Geobacter metallireducens GS-15: one gene and its partner. The protein of the gene in region 2 interacts with the protein of the main gene of each other region in a pairwise test. Links are inferred from orthologs where the notes say so. Each region holds a gene or a part of one and is shown on either strand. Other genes may lie near its edges.

What was found.
Region 1: the proteins of hfq (region 2) and rho interact in binary tests that used the Escherichia coli proteins (3 or more experiments, as listed by UniProt). The link is inferred for Geobacter metallireducens GS-15 from one-to-one orthologs.

Annotation. Positions count from the first base shown.
Region 1 is NC_007517.1:420,303-428,236, reverse strand. The notes cover bases 5,016-7,934. They hold rho (transcription termination factor Rho), read right to left. Parts: upstream 7,140-7,934; coding sequence 5,892-7,139; downstream 5,016-5,891. Other genes in these bases: GMET_RS01870 (proton-conducting transporter membrane subunit), read left to right, coding at 7,666-7,934; rpmE (50S ribosomal protein L31), read right to left, coding at 5,568-5,768; thyX (FAD-dependent thymidylate synthase), read right to left, coding at 5,016-5,459. Outside these bases: hisG (ATP phosphoribosyltransferase), read right to left, coding at 1-442; murA (UDP-N-acetylglucosamine 1-carboxyvinyltransferase), read right to left, coding at 506-1,759; prmC (peptide chain release factor N(5)-glutamine methyltransferase), read right to left, coding at 1,826-2,680; prfA (peptide chain release factor 1), read right to left, coding at 2,707-3,774; GMET_RS01890 (DUF1385 domain-containing protein), read right to left, coding at 3,817-4,767; more of thyX, read right to left, coding at 4,764-5,015. UniProt on the Escherichia coli protein: Facilitates transcription termination by a mechanism that involves Rho binding to the nascent RNA, activation of Rho's RNA-dependent ATPase activity, and release of the mRNA from the DNA template.
Region 2 is NC_007517.1:2,296,879-2,304,574, forward strand. The notes cover bases 5,016-7,696. They hold hfq (RNA chaperone Hfq), read right to left. Parts: upstream 6,628-7,696; coding sequence 6,403-6,627; downstream 5,016-6,402. Other genes in these bases: GMET_RS10340 (DUF512 domain-containing protein), read right to left, coding at 5,016-5,242; GMET_RS10345 (AI-2E family transporter), read right to left, coding at 5,242-6,348; miaA (tRNA (adenosine(37)-N6)-dimethylallyltransferase MiaA), read right to left, coding at 6,639-7,568; mutL (DNA mismatch repair endonuclease MutL), read right to left, coding at 7,580-7,696. Outside these bases: GMET_RS10320 (hypothetical protein), read right to left, coding at 75-1,130; GMET_RS10325 (ThiF family adenylyltransferase), read right to left, coding at 1,133-2,005; GMET_RS10330 (DUF4124 domain-containing protein), read right to left, coding at 2,126-2,659; GMET_RS10335 (cytochrome c3 family protein), read left to right, coding at 2,821-3,843; more of GMET_RS10340, read right to left, coding at 3,941-5,015. UniProt on the Escherichia coli protein: RNA chaperone that binds small regulatory RNA (sRNAs) and mRNAs to facilitate mRNA translational regulation in response to envelope stress, environmental stress and changes in metabolite concentrations.

The DNA of each region.
Region 1 (7,934 bases), 1.9 Mb from region 2 along the record:
CGATGGAGCCGTAGAGCTTGATGATCTCCACCTGCACCCCCTTTTTGGCGAAGTACTTCTCGGTCACGTTGGGGTACTTGGTGGCGATCCGGATGTTGCTCCAACTGGAGGGGTCGTCGTCCCTGGCAAGCCCCGCTGGCTCCGCCACCATCATCCGGCAGTAACCGAACTTGAGGTCCAGGGGCTCGTAGAGGTCCTTCTCCTGCTCCATGAGGGTGTCCTTCCCCACGATACCGAGATCGGCGCAACCATACTCCACGTAGGTGGGGACGTCAGTGGCCCGGACAATCATGTACCGCATCCGCTGCTCGCGGTTCTCGAAGATGAGCTTGCGGGTGTTGGAGAGAAGCTCGTCGCAGTGGATTCCGATCTTGCCGAACAGGGCAACGGACTCTTCGAGAATCCGCCCCTTGGGGATGGCGATGGTAAGAAAGTCGCTCATAAAACTAAGGGACCGGGGACCAGGGACCGGGGACCAACAATGGCACCCGCTCCCGCCGCCGGCTCACTCCTTTACACGTTTGATGTCGGCCCCGAGGCCGGCCAGCTTCTTCTCGATGGAATCATACCCCCGGTCCAGGTGGTAGATACGGGAGATCTCCGTGGTGTTGTCGGCAGCAAGCCCGGCCAGGATCAGCGAGGCCGAGGCCCGCAGATCCGTGGCCATGACCGGCGCGCCGGAGAGCTTCTTCACCCCCTTCACGGTGGCGGTGTTCCCCTCAATGGTTATGTCGGCCCCGAAGCGCAGCAACTCCGAAACGTGCATGAAGCGGTTCTCGAAGATGTTCTCGCTGATGACGCTCGCCCCGTCGGCCACGCACATGAGGGCCATGAACTGGGCCTGCATGTCGGTGGGGAAGCCGGGATAGGGACGGGTCTTGATGTTGATGGCCCTGGGGCGCCGGGGACCCTTGACCCGCACCACGTTGTCACGGTTGATGATCTCCACGCCGGCATCCTGGAGCTTGAAGACGAGGGCGTCCAGGTGCTCCAGCTTCATGTTGTGAATCTTGATGTCGCCGCCGGTAATGGCCGCCGCCACCATGAAGGTGCCGGCCTCGATCCGGTCGGGCATGACGTCGTGGACGACCGGCGCCAGCTCCTTCACCCCGATGATCCGGATGGTGTCGGTGCCGGCCCCGTCGATCCTGGCCCCCATCCTGTTCAGGATGTCGGCCAGGTCGATGATCTCCGGCTCCCGGGCAGCGTTCTCCAGAATCGTCTCACCCTTGGCCAGGGCAGCCGCCATCATAAGCTGCTCGGTACCCCCCACGGTGGCGATGTCGAAGTTGATCCTCGCCCCTTTCAGCTTTTTCGCCTTGGCCTCCACGTAGCCGTGCTCCAGCCGGATGTCGGCACCCAGGGCCGCGAGCCCCTTAAGGTGGAGGTTGATGGGGCGGGCACCGATGGCGCAGCCGCCGGGGAGGGAGACCCGTGCTCGGCCGTGGCGCGCCAAAAGCGGCCCCAGGACCAGGACCGAGGCCCGCATGGTCTTTACCAGATCGTAGGTGGCCTCCACGTCGTTCACGTGGGTCGTGTCGATTTTGACGATGTTGCCGTTTCCCTCCACCACGGCGCCCAGGGATTCCAGGACCTTGATGGTGGTGTTGATATCGCGCAGGAACGGGACATTGCGGATTTCGTTGAGTCCGGGGGCGAGGATGGTGGAAATGAAGACGGGGAGGGCCGCGTTCTTGGAGCCGCTGACCGATACGTCACCGGTCAGTTTCTTTCCCCCTTTGATTATCAGCTTGTCCAATGGAATGCCTCTGAAATTGATGTGGGGGTGCAATTCGTTGCACCCGGGACGTGATGAATCACGCCACTACGGAATCCGTCCGCCGACCACCCGGTCGATGCCGTTGAGATCCTTGGCCGTAAAGCAGCCGGTGAAACCGGCCTGCTTAAACATCCCGAGCACCGCCTCTGCCTGGCCGATACCCAGTTCGACCATGAGCCACCCGCCCGCGTTCAAATGCTCCAAAGCGGCCGGGACGATGATCCGGTAGAAATCGAGACCGTCGGCGCCACCGTCAAGAGCCGCGCGGGGCTCGTACTCCCGCACCTCCGGCTGGAGCGTATCCAGGTCGGCAGTGGGGATGTAGGGGGGATTGGAGACGATCAGGTCGAACCGCTGGTCTGCGAAGGGCTCGAAGAGGGACCCTGCGCAAAGGATCACCCGGACGCCGTGGCGCTCAACGTTTTGCCGGGCCAGGGTGATGGCTCCGGCGGACTGCTCCACCCCCCACACCTGGGCATCGGGAAGGTTCTTTGCCAGAGCCACGGCGATGCAGCCGCTCCCGACGCCGATGTCGAGGACCGTGGCGGCGTGGGGGGCACGGCGGAGCGCCTCCTCCACGAGCACCTCGGTGTCGTGCCGGGGGATGAGCACCGCCGGCGTCACGGCGAAGTCGAGGCCGCAGAACTCCTGGGTACCGAGGACGTACTGGAGTGGTTCCCGCTTGGCCCGTCGCGCCACGAGTCCCCGGACCGCCGACAGTTCTTCGGCGTTCAAGGGCTTGTCGAAGTTAACATAGAGTCCCACCCGGTCGAGACCCAGAGCCGCGGAAAGAAGCCACTCTGTCTCCAGACGGGCGTTCTCAACGCCTTTCTCCGCCAGGTATCCTTTGGTCCAGTCAAGAACCCTGCGAATAGTCCAGGTCTCAGGCTTTTCAGTCATTGTGCCGCCTCCGCCGTCCGTGCGGATCAGGCTGCTTCGGCCTGGGCCTTGAGGGCCTCCATCTGGTAATGGGCCCGAAGCGAATCCACCACCTCGGCAATGTCCCCCTCCATGAGGGCATCGAGACGGTAGAGGGTGAGGCCGATCCGGTGGTCGGTCATGCGCCCCTGGGGGAAGTTGTAGGTGCGGATCCGCTCGCTCCGGTCACCGCTTCCCACCTGCTGCTTGCGGTCGGCGGCGATGCGGGCGTTCTGCTCCTGCTGGAGGCCGTCCAGAATCCTGGATTTGAGGACCTTCATGGCCTTGGACCGGTTCTTGATCTGGCTCCGTTCGTCCTGGCACTCCACCACGATGCCGGTGGGAAGGTGGGTGATCCGGACCGCCGACTCGGTCTTGTTGACGTGCTGGCCGCCTGCCCCTGAGGCCCGGTAGACGTCGATCTTGAGGTCCACCGGGTTGATGTCAATCTCGATATCCTCGGCCTCGGGGAGGACCGCAACGGTGCAGGCACTGGTGTGGATCCGTCCCTGGGCCTCGGTCTCCGGCACCCGCTGTACCCGATGGGTCCCCGACTCGTACTTGAGCTTGGCAAAGACCGCCTGCCCTTCAATAAGGGCCACGACCTCCTTGAAGCCCCCCCGTTCCGACTCGGAGGCGGACATGACCTCCACCTTCCAACGGTTGCGCTCGGCAAAGCGGGAGTACATCCGGAAGAGGTCACCGGCAAAGAGGGCGGACTCGTCGCCGCCGGTGCCGGCGCGGATCTCCAGGATGACGTTGCGGTCGTCATTGGGATCCTTCGGCAAAAGGAGCAGCTTGATCTCCCCCTCCAGTTCCTCTTGTTGCCGCTCCAGATCCTCCAGCTCAGCCTCGGCCATCTCCTTCATCTCCGGATCGGCCAGAAGTTCCCGGTTCCCCTCGATCTCGGCAAGGACCTTCTTGTAGCGGCGATAGGCCTCGACCAAGCCCGTCAGGTCGTTGTGCTCCCGGGAGAGTTTACGGAACTCGGGCTGATTGGCGATCACCGTCGGGACGGCCAGGAGCGATTCCAGCTCCTGGTACCGGATTTCAAGTTCTTCTATCTTGTCGAACATCAACGCAATCCTTCAGAAACGAAAATCAGGGCCGGCGGGACATCACACCACCAGCCGGTCGTCCTTGTAGCCGCCATTCTCTTCCAGGGCCTCGGTCATGGAGCGAATCGCCACCTCCACCTGGCTGTCGTCGGGCTCCCGGGTGGTGAGCCGCTGGAGCGCCAGGCCGGGGGCGATGATGAGCCGCACCAGGGGGTGTCGGTCGTTCTTGGCGCTCCACTTGAGGAACTCGTAGGAAACCCCGGCGATGACCGGCAGGAGCGCCACCCGGGCCCCGGCCTTCATCCAGAAGGGCCAGAGCTTGGGAATGAGCGAGAAGATGACGATACTCACCAGCATGACAATGAGGAGAAAGCTCGTGCCGCAACGGGGATGGAGGCGGCTGTACTTCTGGACCGTGGCGGCCGAAAGCTCCTCTCCTGCTTCGAAGGCAAAGATGGTTTTGTGCTCGGCGCCGTGGTACTCAAAAACCCGCTGAATGTCCTTCATGCGGGAAATGGATACGATATAGAGGAGAAAAACCGCCACGCGGATGATGCCGTCCACCAGGTTGAACATGATGTTGGACTGGCCGATAACCGGGACGAGGAGTTTGGTAAGGTAAAGGGGAAGGACAAAAAAGAGGAGGACGCCGAACCCGAGGGCAACGGCCATGGTCCCACCCATGGCCCAGGAGGAGAGTTCCTCCTTCTCTTCCTCTTCGGCCAGCGCCTCGTTGGCGGAAAAGTTGAGTGCCTTGAGTCCTATAATGAGAGAGGAAAAGAGGGCAACCGCTCCCCGGAGGATCGGGAGCTTCACAATGGGAAAGCGCTCCGAGAGTGGGGGGACCTCCTCCCGCTTGACGGCTATCTCGCCCGAAGGGCGCCGGACCGCGATGGCCATGGAACGGGGCGCTCGCATCATGACCCCTTCGAGAACAGCCTGCCCACCTACATTGATCCGCTCCGCAAGGATGAGCAACTGCACCAGCAGCAACCGGAACCACCTCGTCATACGTACATCTCCTTGAATCTCTTCCTGACCTCGACGATCTTACCGCAGGTCATGGTCCCTTCCGGACAGGGGCCGGCAACGCAGCCGGGTCCGGCATCCCGGAAGATGGTGGGGGCAACCCCCTTCACAAGCCGCAGCATCTCCACGGCCATGGCCCGGATCTCCCACTGGGCCCGCTCGCAGCAGCGCAGGCCGAAGAAGTGGAGAAGTTCCCGGGCGTTCATGGTCATGATGATCTTCGTCTCCGCGGCGTTGGGGAGGATGTAGCGGGCGTCCTCGGCCGGGATGCCGGCCTCGAAGAGTTCGGCATAGGTATCGTGGAGCGCCTTCAGCTGCGATCTGAAGCGGGCAGCAAGATCGGGACGCCCCGCGATGGAGGGGGGAATCACGGCAGAGAATTGCTCCGTATGGGTCACGTAGCGCTGGGACTGCTGGGAGTAGGAGGCGATCCGATGCCGGACGAGCTGATGGCTCGTGGCCCGCGATATCCCCTCGATGCCGAAGGTGAAGGAGGCATGCTCCAGCACCGACTGGTGCCCCAGCGACATGATCTTGTCGAGAAACGCGGAAATGTCGGAACGCGACAGACGCTCCTTCAGCTCATCAATGCCGATGGGGGAGTAGCAGAGCCGCGCGGCGAGGGCAACGGCCATTTCGGGATCAGGGGTGTGCTGGAGTAGGGTAACCTTCATGAAGTCCCTTCACGAGGCGATTTGGATACAGCGCTTCAAGAAACAGATAAGGGGATTTCGCCATGGACAAAATCCCCTTCCGCTCAAATCCGCAAGGCCGGGGGCCTGTTACTGCATGCCGTACTTTTTCCGGAAGCGCTCGACGCGGCCGGCGGTGTCCACGAGCTTCTGCTTGCCGGTGAAGAACGGATGGCAGGCAGAGCAGATTTCGGTGGAGATCTCGGTTCTGGTGGAACGGGTCTGGAAGCTGTTGCCGCAGGCGCACTTCACGGTAACCTCGTTGTACTTGGGATGAATCCCTTCTTTCATATCGTCCTCCTTGGGGGCCTTTGCCCCGGTGCCATGTGATCTGTCGGAAAGTTAAAACGTTAACAAACGGGCTATTTTTTTTCAAGACTTTTTTCCGCCACCCCGCAGAGGGAGACGGGACGCCTACCTGCTCATGGAATCGAGAAATTCCTGGTTGCTCTTGGTCTCGGAAAGCTTCTCCAGGAGGAACTCCATGCTGTCCACCACGTTCATGGGATGGAGGACCTTGCGGAGAATCCAGGTGCGGTTGAGGGAGCCCTTTTCCACAAGAAGCTCCTCCTTGCGGGTCCCCGATTTGTTGATGTCAATAGCCGGAAAGGTCCGCTTCTCCACGAGCTTGCGGTCCAGGTGGACTTCCATGTTGCCGGTCCCCTTGAACTCCTCAAAGATGACTTCATCCATCTTGCTCCCGGTGTCCACTAGGGCCGAGGCAATGATGGTGAGGGAACCTCCCTCCTCGATATTGCGGGCCGCGCCGAAGAAGCGCTTCGGCTTCTGGAGAGCGTTGGCGTCCACGCCGCCGGTGAGGATCTTGCCGGAGGGGGGGAGCACCGTGTTATAGGCCCGGGCGAGGCGGGTGATGGAGTCGAGGAGAATCACCACGTCCCGCTTGTGCTCCACGAGGCGCTTCGCCTTCTCGATGACCATCTCGGCTACCTGCACGTGGCGGGTGGCGGGCTCGTCGAAGGTGGAGGAAACCACCTCCCCCCGGACCGAGCGCTGCATGTCGGTAACCTCTTCGGGGCGCTCGTCGATGAGAAGGACGATCAGGTAGACCTCGGGATGGTTCTCCGCAATGGAGTTGGCGATGTTCTGGATGAGCATCGTCTTGCCGGTGCGGGGCGGCGCCACAATGAGGCCCCGTTGCCCCTTGCCGATAGGAGAGACGAGCTCCAGGACCCGCATCGGCATATTATCCGGCGCGGTCTCCAGCTTCAGCTTTTCGTCGGGATAAAGGGGAGTGAGGTTATCGAAGAGGATCTTATCCCGGGCCACCTCGGGTGGCTCGAAGTTGACCGTCTCCACCTTGAGGAGGGCAAAGTAGCGCTCCCCCTCCTTGGGGGGGCGGATCTGGCCGGAAACGGTGTCGCCGGTATGGAGGTTGAACCGGCGAATCTGAGAAGGAGAAACATAGATATCGTCAGGCCCCGGCAGATAGTTGTAGTCCGGCGCCCGGAGAAAGCCGAAGCCGTCGGGAAGACATTCCAGGACCCCCTCGCCGAAGATCATACCGTTTTTCTCGGTCTGGGCGTTGAGGATGGCAAAAATCAGATCCTGCTTGCGCAGGCTTGAGGCACCCTCGATGTTGAGGCCCTTGGCGATTGCCGCAAGCTCATTGATTTTTTTGCCTTTAAGCTCCTGAAGATTCATCGGTTCTCCTGTGGACGGGCGCAACGGGATAGTTGCTGAATGATGGCGGGCTCATTGTCGGGGTCATTCATCGGATAACTGAACGTAACGAAAGCGGGAAACGCACCTGTTTGTGGATACGTGGAATCTGTGCTCTTATGTAATCGAATGTCGTAACTTTTCCGAATAGGCGTAGCGACGCACGTTGATTATGGTTTTGAGTGGAGCGCCTGATTTGTAAAGGAATGAAAGAACGCCGGGGGTATTTCCAATGGACAAATATGAGGTCGTACAGATCTATAAGTAATCCGATTCCTCCCCTCTTGTCAACAGGAATTATCGCAAATCCATCTCAACGAAACCCGTTAAGCAAAACCTTGTCTCACCCGCCATTGCGCGCCACCATTGTCAGCGGCAGACTCCACTTGACTATTGACGCATTTTCCCTAAGGACGTATAGTCCGCAAAGGTACGCACCAGTAAAATGGCGTCACACCGCGAGTGCTGCGACCACACACAGCGCTTCTGCCTCTCCCGGAGACCATCCATGGAAGCATCAACGGCAGGGCCTGACAATCCTGTCAGCCTGGTCATAGCCGGCGCGCTCCTGATCGGCGCGTCGGGCATTCCGGGCCTTTTTCTCCCCAAGAAGCTGGACTGGGGGCAGAAATGCGCCTCTCTCACCGTCGTTCTCGGCTCCATCCTGGGAATCATCGGTGCCCTGGCAACGCTCTTTACTGAACGGACCGTCTCCTACACCCTCGTAAGCTCGCTTCCCTTCGGCCCCCTTGAGGCCGGCATCGACCCGCTCTCCGC
Region 2 (7,696 bases):
TACTGGAATACGCAGTGAACGGGCGCTCGGAGGCCCTTTTTCGGGAATGTTACAAGAAAATTTTCAGCAACTGATCAAGGAGCATCAATAACCTTATCTATGGGATACCGCATCGAGTACACACTCGGCGGTCCACACCTGCCAACTCTGAACATTATGAACAGAGAACCGTCCTCAACTCCGAAACGGTTCGCGAGCGTGCCATAGGCTTTCTTTATTAGTTCTCCGTGCTGAGAAGAAATATTTTCTGTCTCACCATCGAGCACACGCCGCATGAGAAGCGTTATCCCTGTCATCAGCTGAAAGCTTAGACCGAGCTTCGTCGCTTCGAGCCACACTCGCTCGATGAGCCGGCCCGCAGCGATACAATCCTTATCCCCTTTGCCCGGAACCGAAACAACCCCGATTGCGGCGGCAGAAAGGGCAAGCTTTCGAGCGGATCCAGCTATTATTCGGGGCACGCCGAAATTCTTCAGAAAGTCCACCAGCGGCCAGCTCTTTAGCAGCGGGAAAGCAAGGGAGTCCGGTGGCGCCAGCTCCAAGGTCTTGATATCGAGTCCGTCACCTCGTTCACGGGCTTCAGCGTCACTCCATCGCACATGTTCAAAAAGAAATGCGTGGAGATGCTCGTTTTCAAAAACAAGACGGTCATTAAGGGCATTAACTTCGGCAACTTCAGCCTTGTCTTGGACGCTCCCCGTTAGCGCGACCTTACCTCCAGGTACACGCTCGGCAACAGACAGAAGAGTTTGGCTTTCGGCGGCAGAGAGAGCCCCCCCATTGTAACGCTTACGATTCGTGCAGCGTTTGGGGATGTACGGGTAGAGGGAGTCATCGAAAGAGGGCCCTTCTGTCATCCGAACTGCTGCGACAAGGTTCGGAACATGGCTGTCGGGGAAAAGGGATATGTCCGGAGCATAACCGAATGCTGGTGCAGCAATGGAAAGATTCTCAAGCAGGGCGCCGTGCGCCACGTAGGATGCCCTTTGATGGAGGTTGAAGAGTGACGTATCCTGGTCGGGTATATTGAATATGCGTATCACGTCACCCTCCATGACGAAACGCCATGGCTGGCAGTTTTCACCCGACGGTGCCCGGACAGCGGCCTCCAGTATTTCTCGATACTTCATGACTAATCCTCCGACTTCATGAGCAGGTTTTCCATGATGAGGCGACGCTTTTTCTTCTGGGATGGACTCTTCGCCCCCAATGCTATTTTCCCCATTTTCACCTTATTAAGAAGCATGTCGAATTGAAGATAACAGGGGATGGGGCGAAGCTCTCCCTTACCGGTCAGGATCTTCACGATTTCGGTCGCCACAAGTGAAGCGGCCAGGGTGCATGCTGGAGATACCGCCGGTCCGGTACGCCGCTTGAAGCTCACCCGGCTGGCATCCATGTAGGAAAGATGATAGGGATTCGGAGTCAAGCCGGCGGCAAAAGCTGCAATTTTCTCCAGCGGAGGCGTCTGATCATCAATGCCGAAGTAGTCGTCGAAACTCATCCCTTCAGGGTCAAAAACCTGCAACGTGGCGCCGAAACCGAGGGGAGCAGCAGTCAGCGCATAGATGCCTTTTGCACGGCAACTGTTGAAGATGAGGCGACGCATATCTATCTCAAAAAAGTCTATGCTATCCACATAGACATCGACGCCATCAAGGAATGCATTAATGTTGTCTTCCGTAACACCCTCTTCCATGACGCGAACTTCGGCATTCGGGTTGATATCCTTCACCATCTCCGCCAGCACCTGCGCCTTATTGCGGTTAAGGGTGCTGTGGAATGCCCCAAATTGCCTGCTTATGTTTACCACGTCGAACGAATCATGGTCGGCTATAGTGAAACAGCCAACGCCAAGCCGAGCCAGAGTAAGTACATGAATACCCCCTACCCCACCCGCGCCAGCCACCGCAACTCGTGAGGCCAGTAGCCGTTTTTGTTCCTCAACAGTAAGAAGACCTATGTTCCGCGCAAACTCATTTCTTATGAGGCTATCACTGTCCATTTATAAACCTCCGTCGTGGGAAATAATTCATAAAACAACAAAACATTTGCCGGCCCTGCTTGTAGCAGCAACCATCAAATCGAAAAAATATCACACAGTTATCATGCCATCAAGACACATTCACTTCCGCCACTCAAACGGCACCCCTGCCCTGCTTGCCTCGTTATCAAGGGCGGAAAGTTGTGCTTCCAACTCCTTGATGCGTGCTTCATCCCGCTCGATCTTGTCCATTTGCTCATTGTAGGCCGCTCTATCCTGGGGACGCTGATAAATGGTTCGCTTGCGGTGGAGTTGGTTGAGGGCCTCCCGTTTCTTGGGTAGTCCGTCCTGAAGTGCCTTCAGTTCAGCACGAAGGGTTGCAAAGCGTGAACGCCACTCTTGCTCGGAAAGACTGTCCGTGGGTTTCTTATCAGATTTGTTTACAGGGGGCTTTGATTGCCGTTGCGGGCGGGACTCTGGCTCGCTCTCCGGTGAGGGCGCCGGGTTTGTCATCGATGGACTCTTCCGGACACGCTTCCGGTACTTGGATGGTATCAAATCGGGGTTATCGGTGAAATTTACAACCCCCTTATCGTCGACCCATCGATAGGTATCAGCCCGAGCAGCACCACTGAACCCCATCACCACTGCCAAAGCGAAGATAAGTTGTTTCATCGGTCTTGCCACCTACGCATAAATGCCTCCACGTACTATAGAATCAGTCCCAATGCCGCATGGCAACTGGTATTTTGCGTTGACGACCATGCACCTCAAGTGTATAGTACAGCGTTTATAAACAGTCTATCAGTCGAACTTCACTATATGAGGGACACATCATGAATCTTCGCTCAATCTCGATCGCCTGTATGCTCTTCCTTGCCTGTATATTGCCGGCAACGGCCAAGGAAACCAAAGAGATAACCTTCAAGCTCAGGAACGCGGAACCTGTCGTTTTCAGCCACGACTATCACCTTGCCAAGTATAACAATAACTGCCGTATTTGTCATAACACCCTTTTCAATCTTAAGAATCGTAAACGTTACACAATGCTCGAGATGGAAAAAGGTAAGTCATGCGGCGCCTGCCACACCGGCATCAAGGCCTTCAGCGTTGCCGATGACGCTGAATGCGTTCGCTGCCACAAAGGCAAGCCCCGCCCAGTAGTCTTCAAGATGAAGGGGGCCACTGATGCGGTCTTCAAGCACGAGCTTCACGTCCCCAAGCTCGGCGGCAAATGCCGCACCTGCCATAGCAACAAGAATATTGTCGGTGCCCGGAAGGTTACCATGGCCCAGATGGAGAAGGGGAAATCCTGCGGCGCCTGCCATGACAGCAAGAAGGCATTTACGGTGTCCGGCAACTGCGGCAAATGCCACCAGGGAATGGCGCCGCCGAAAACCGTGGCGTTCAAAATCAAGGGAGTTGCCGACGCCGCCTTCAGCCACGACTTCCATCTCGGCATGTACAAGTGTGCCGATTGCCACACGAAACTCTTTGCATACCGGGCCGGCGCCAAACATAACACCATGGCCGACATGGAAAAAGGTAAATCCTGCGGCGCCTGCCATAACGGCAAGGATGCCTTTGCCTCCACTGGTGACTGCGGTAAGTGCCACCCGGGCCTCAAGCCGGCCAAGCTTACCTGGAAGACAAGCCTCGGTGAAGCCTTCTTCGACCATGGATTCCATCTGGGGATGTTCAAATGCGCCGATTGCCACACCAAGATCTTCAAATACAAGAAGGGCGCTTCCTCTGCCACCATGGCTCAGATGGAAGCGGGCGCTTCCTGCGGCACATGCCACAACGGCAAGGACGCCTTCTCGGTGAAGGACGACTGCGTCAAGTGTCACAACATGTAATACCAAGGTAAATGTATGCATAACAGAAACGGCGGAGTCTCCCTAAGACTCCGCCGTTTCTGTTTGTGGCACCACTGAACAAATAAGCGGCAACGATCTACATGGACCGCACCCGCCTCAAGGCATCCACTACCCCTTGAGGTGTTGCCTCAACAACCAACACCCTGGTTCCGAGAGATTTTCCCAAGCCATCCACCGACAGGTCATCCAGAAAAATGCCCTCCCCTTCCTTGAGCATCACATCGGGAACCAGGACCGCATCACCAAGATCCCTTCCCGACAACTCTTCGACGATATCGCTGCCGGCAACGAGGCCGGTCACCGTAACCGATTCCCCAAAGAGTCGGTTATGGACCGCCACGGGCTTGAAAGTGGCCCCCGTCCTGACCGAAAGCCTTTCGAGAAAGGCTGCCAGATAGCGATAGGGGGATTCGCCGGTTACGACGGTGACCGTAACCGGCTTCCCCTTCCGGGCCTTCTTGAGGACACGCTCTGACTCGTCGAGAAAGAGCGGAATCATGCCAACACCGTTCTCGATTTGAGGTAAGTCGCCATAGGTTTCAAGGGGTGGAAACGGGAGCCCGGCCTTGATGTAGAACTCATCGGCGATAAAGAGAAACGGCGCTCCCAACTCGCGCTCCAGACGCTCCGCCGCAGGCTGCCAGTTTTGAACGAAAGTCTCGGCATAGCTGGCCGTGACCGGTTCCAGCGCGGGCAGCCCCCGTCGGTGCTTCGTGAGGCCGATCGGGACAATGGCAAGGGATTCAACCCAAGGGTGAAGTCCGGCCAGATCCCGGACCGTCTTCTCAAGTTCGACGCCGTCGTTCAGGCCGGGACAGAGGACGATCTGGCTATGCATGACAATACGGGCAGCAGCCAGTTCCCGCATAAGGTCAAGGATCGGCAGGATTTCCGAGCGCCCCAGGAGCCGTTCCCTCAGAGCGGGGTTCGTGGCGTGGACCGAAATATAGAGGGGAGAGAGGCGCTGGGCGACGATCCGGTCCAGGTCGCCACGCCTGATATTGGACAGGGTCACGTAGTTGCCGTAGAGGAAGGAGAGGCGGTAGTCCTCATCCTTCACGTATAGGGGGCGCCGAAGCCCCTTGGGAAGCTGGTGGACAAAACAGAAGACGCACTTGTTCCCGCACTGGGCCGGAACGGGTGGAGCAAAGACGAGGCCCAGAGGCTCATCGCCGTCTCGCTCGATCTCCGCCTCCCAGTGATCTCCGGAGGGTTTCACAATTTCCAGAGCGAGCTCCTCGTCATGGGCATAGAACGAAAAATCGATAATATCGCGGAGATCCTGGCCGTTTATGGCCACAAGACGGTCACCCGCCTCTATTTCCAGCTCTTCAGCAATGCTCCCCGGCTGAACATAGTCGATAAGAAGTCCTTCCATCAGGTCCCCCGGTAGAATGGAGTGGTGAGATACCAGCCTGTGAGGTGGCGGAGAAAAACCTTCAGAACGGCGGCCACGGGAACCGCCAGGAGCATGCCAAAAATGCCGAACCACTGCCCACCGATGAAAAGAGCGATGATTGCAACCACTGGATGCAGCCCCACCCTGTTGCCGACGATGGCAGGGGTGATGAGCGCCCCTTCGATGGCCTGCACGATCACAAACCAGCCCAGACAGAGGAGCGGATGGAGCAGGTCGTGGAATTTGAGAAAAGCCATGATCATGGACACCACAATACCGAAGATGGTCCCCACATAGGGGATGATGAAAAGGATGCCGGAGAGGGTCCCAATGGCGATTGCCAGGTCTATGCCGATCAGGGAAAGGCCGATACTGTAAAGGACCGCCAGAATGACGCAGACCGAGAGCTGTCCTCGCACAAAGGCGGAAAGGACACCATCGATTTCGTCGCCAAGACCGGTTACCGTCTCCCGGGAACGCTCGGGCACCAGTTTCAGAGCCCCCTCCTTGAAATGAGGCAGATCGGCCAGGAAGTAGTAAAGGTAAACCGGCGTGATGAAATAGCCGACCACGGTCAGGATGAATCCCAGGGTCGACGAGAAGGCCTTTTTCACGAAATCATAGGCCCCACGGGCAATATCGAAGGAGATGCCGCGCAATTCATTCAGCATCCGGTCCACCTGCCGGTAGAGCTTATCCGGGGTTTCAATCTGGAGATAAACCTTCACCTTCTCGGGGATAAGGCCGTAAAAACGGTTTGCGTAATCAGGGAGGTTGATCTGCACCGCCGCCAGCTCATTCTGGATGGAACCGGCAAAGAAGGCGAACGCCCCCGCAAAGCCGACAACAATCCCGGTCATGACCAGCAGGATTACCACGACCCGCGGGACCCGCTTCCCCTCCAGCCATGACACGACCGGATTGAGCACATAGGCGAGGATCAGGGCGAGGAGCACCGGAAGGAAGATGGAACTGAGCGACCAGGCAAAGAAAAGCCCTGCCAGGACGAGCACCCCGACAATGATGAATGGAGAGTATTCTTTGAGATAGGTGGTCACGGAAAAATAACTGCCGGCAAGACGCAACCGGCCCTCCCCCGGCGATGGGGAAAGGGCCGGATACGCCCCGGTGGAAGGGGGTTACTGGTGAAGTTTAAAGGTGCCGTCAACGGAGGTGATGGACGAAATGGCGTGCTTGTAAATCAGCATGTCGCCCTGGATCTCCATGAGAACCGAGAAATTGTCGAATGACTTGATGTACCCTTCGAGTTTTTCTCCCGACATGAGCCGAACAGCAACCTTGATCCGCTCTTTCCGCGACTGGTTGAGGTATTGATCCTGGATGTTGAACGGTGCTTTTGCCATATGCCGCTCCTTTAATGATAAAATCCCATGACAGTACTCAAGATACTATCAAACTTCCCCGGATATTCAACCCAGATAATTTCCGAATCCCGGCGAAACCACGTCATCTGGCGTTTTGCATACTGCCGCGTGTTCTGTTTGATGAGCCGCATGGCCTCATCGAGGGAGAATTCACCGGCAAGATGAGCGCAGATTTCCCGGTAGCCGATGGAGCCCATGGCCTTGAGGGTTGCGGGATACCCTGCTGACAGGAGTCCCCTCACCTCCTCAACAAGCCCCTCGGCGATCATCCGGTCCACCCGTTCCTCCACCCGCCGGTAGAGAAGCTCCCGCTCGACGGTAATGCCGAGCTTGAGGCAGCGGTAGGGCTCGTCGGCAAAGCGGTGCGCTTCCTGAAAGGCCGACAGGGGACGCCCCGTCAGGAGAAAGACCTCCAGTGCCCGCACGATCCGGACGCCGTCATTGGGGTGAAGCCGGGCTGCAGCAACGGGATCGACCGCGGCGAGGCGCCGGTGCAGGGACTCCAAGCCTTCGCCGTGGGCCTGATCTTCCAGTTCGCGGCGGATATTGTCGTCCCCGCCGGGAGAAGCCACGAGCCCCTGGGTCAGGATCCTGATGTAGAGACCGGTGCCCCCTACCAGAATGACCCGCTTTCCCCGACGCTCAATATCTGCAATCGCCCGGGATGCGTGCTCGCGGAAGTCGGCGGCGGTAAAATTCACCTTGGGATCGACAATGTCGTAGAGGTGGTGGGGAACCCGCCGGCGCTCCTCTTGGGAAGGCTTTGCGGTGCCTATGTCCATGCCCCGATAGACCTGCATGGAATCGGCGTTGACGATCTCGCCGCCGATCCGCTCGGCAAGCTCCAGGGCCAGCGCCGACTTTCCCGATGCCGTGGGTCCCTGGACGATGACGAGCCTGGTCTTTTCTTCTTCCTTCACGCCATGACTCCTTACCGTTTGAACATCCGCTCCACCTCGGCAAGGGTGAGCCGCTGCAGGACGGGGCGGCCGTGGGGGCAGTTGGTGGAGTAGTCGGTGGCGTCCATCTGGGCAAACAGGGCCTCGAT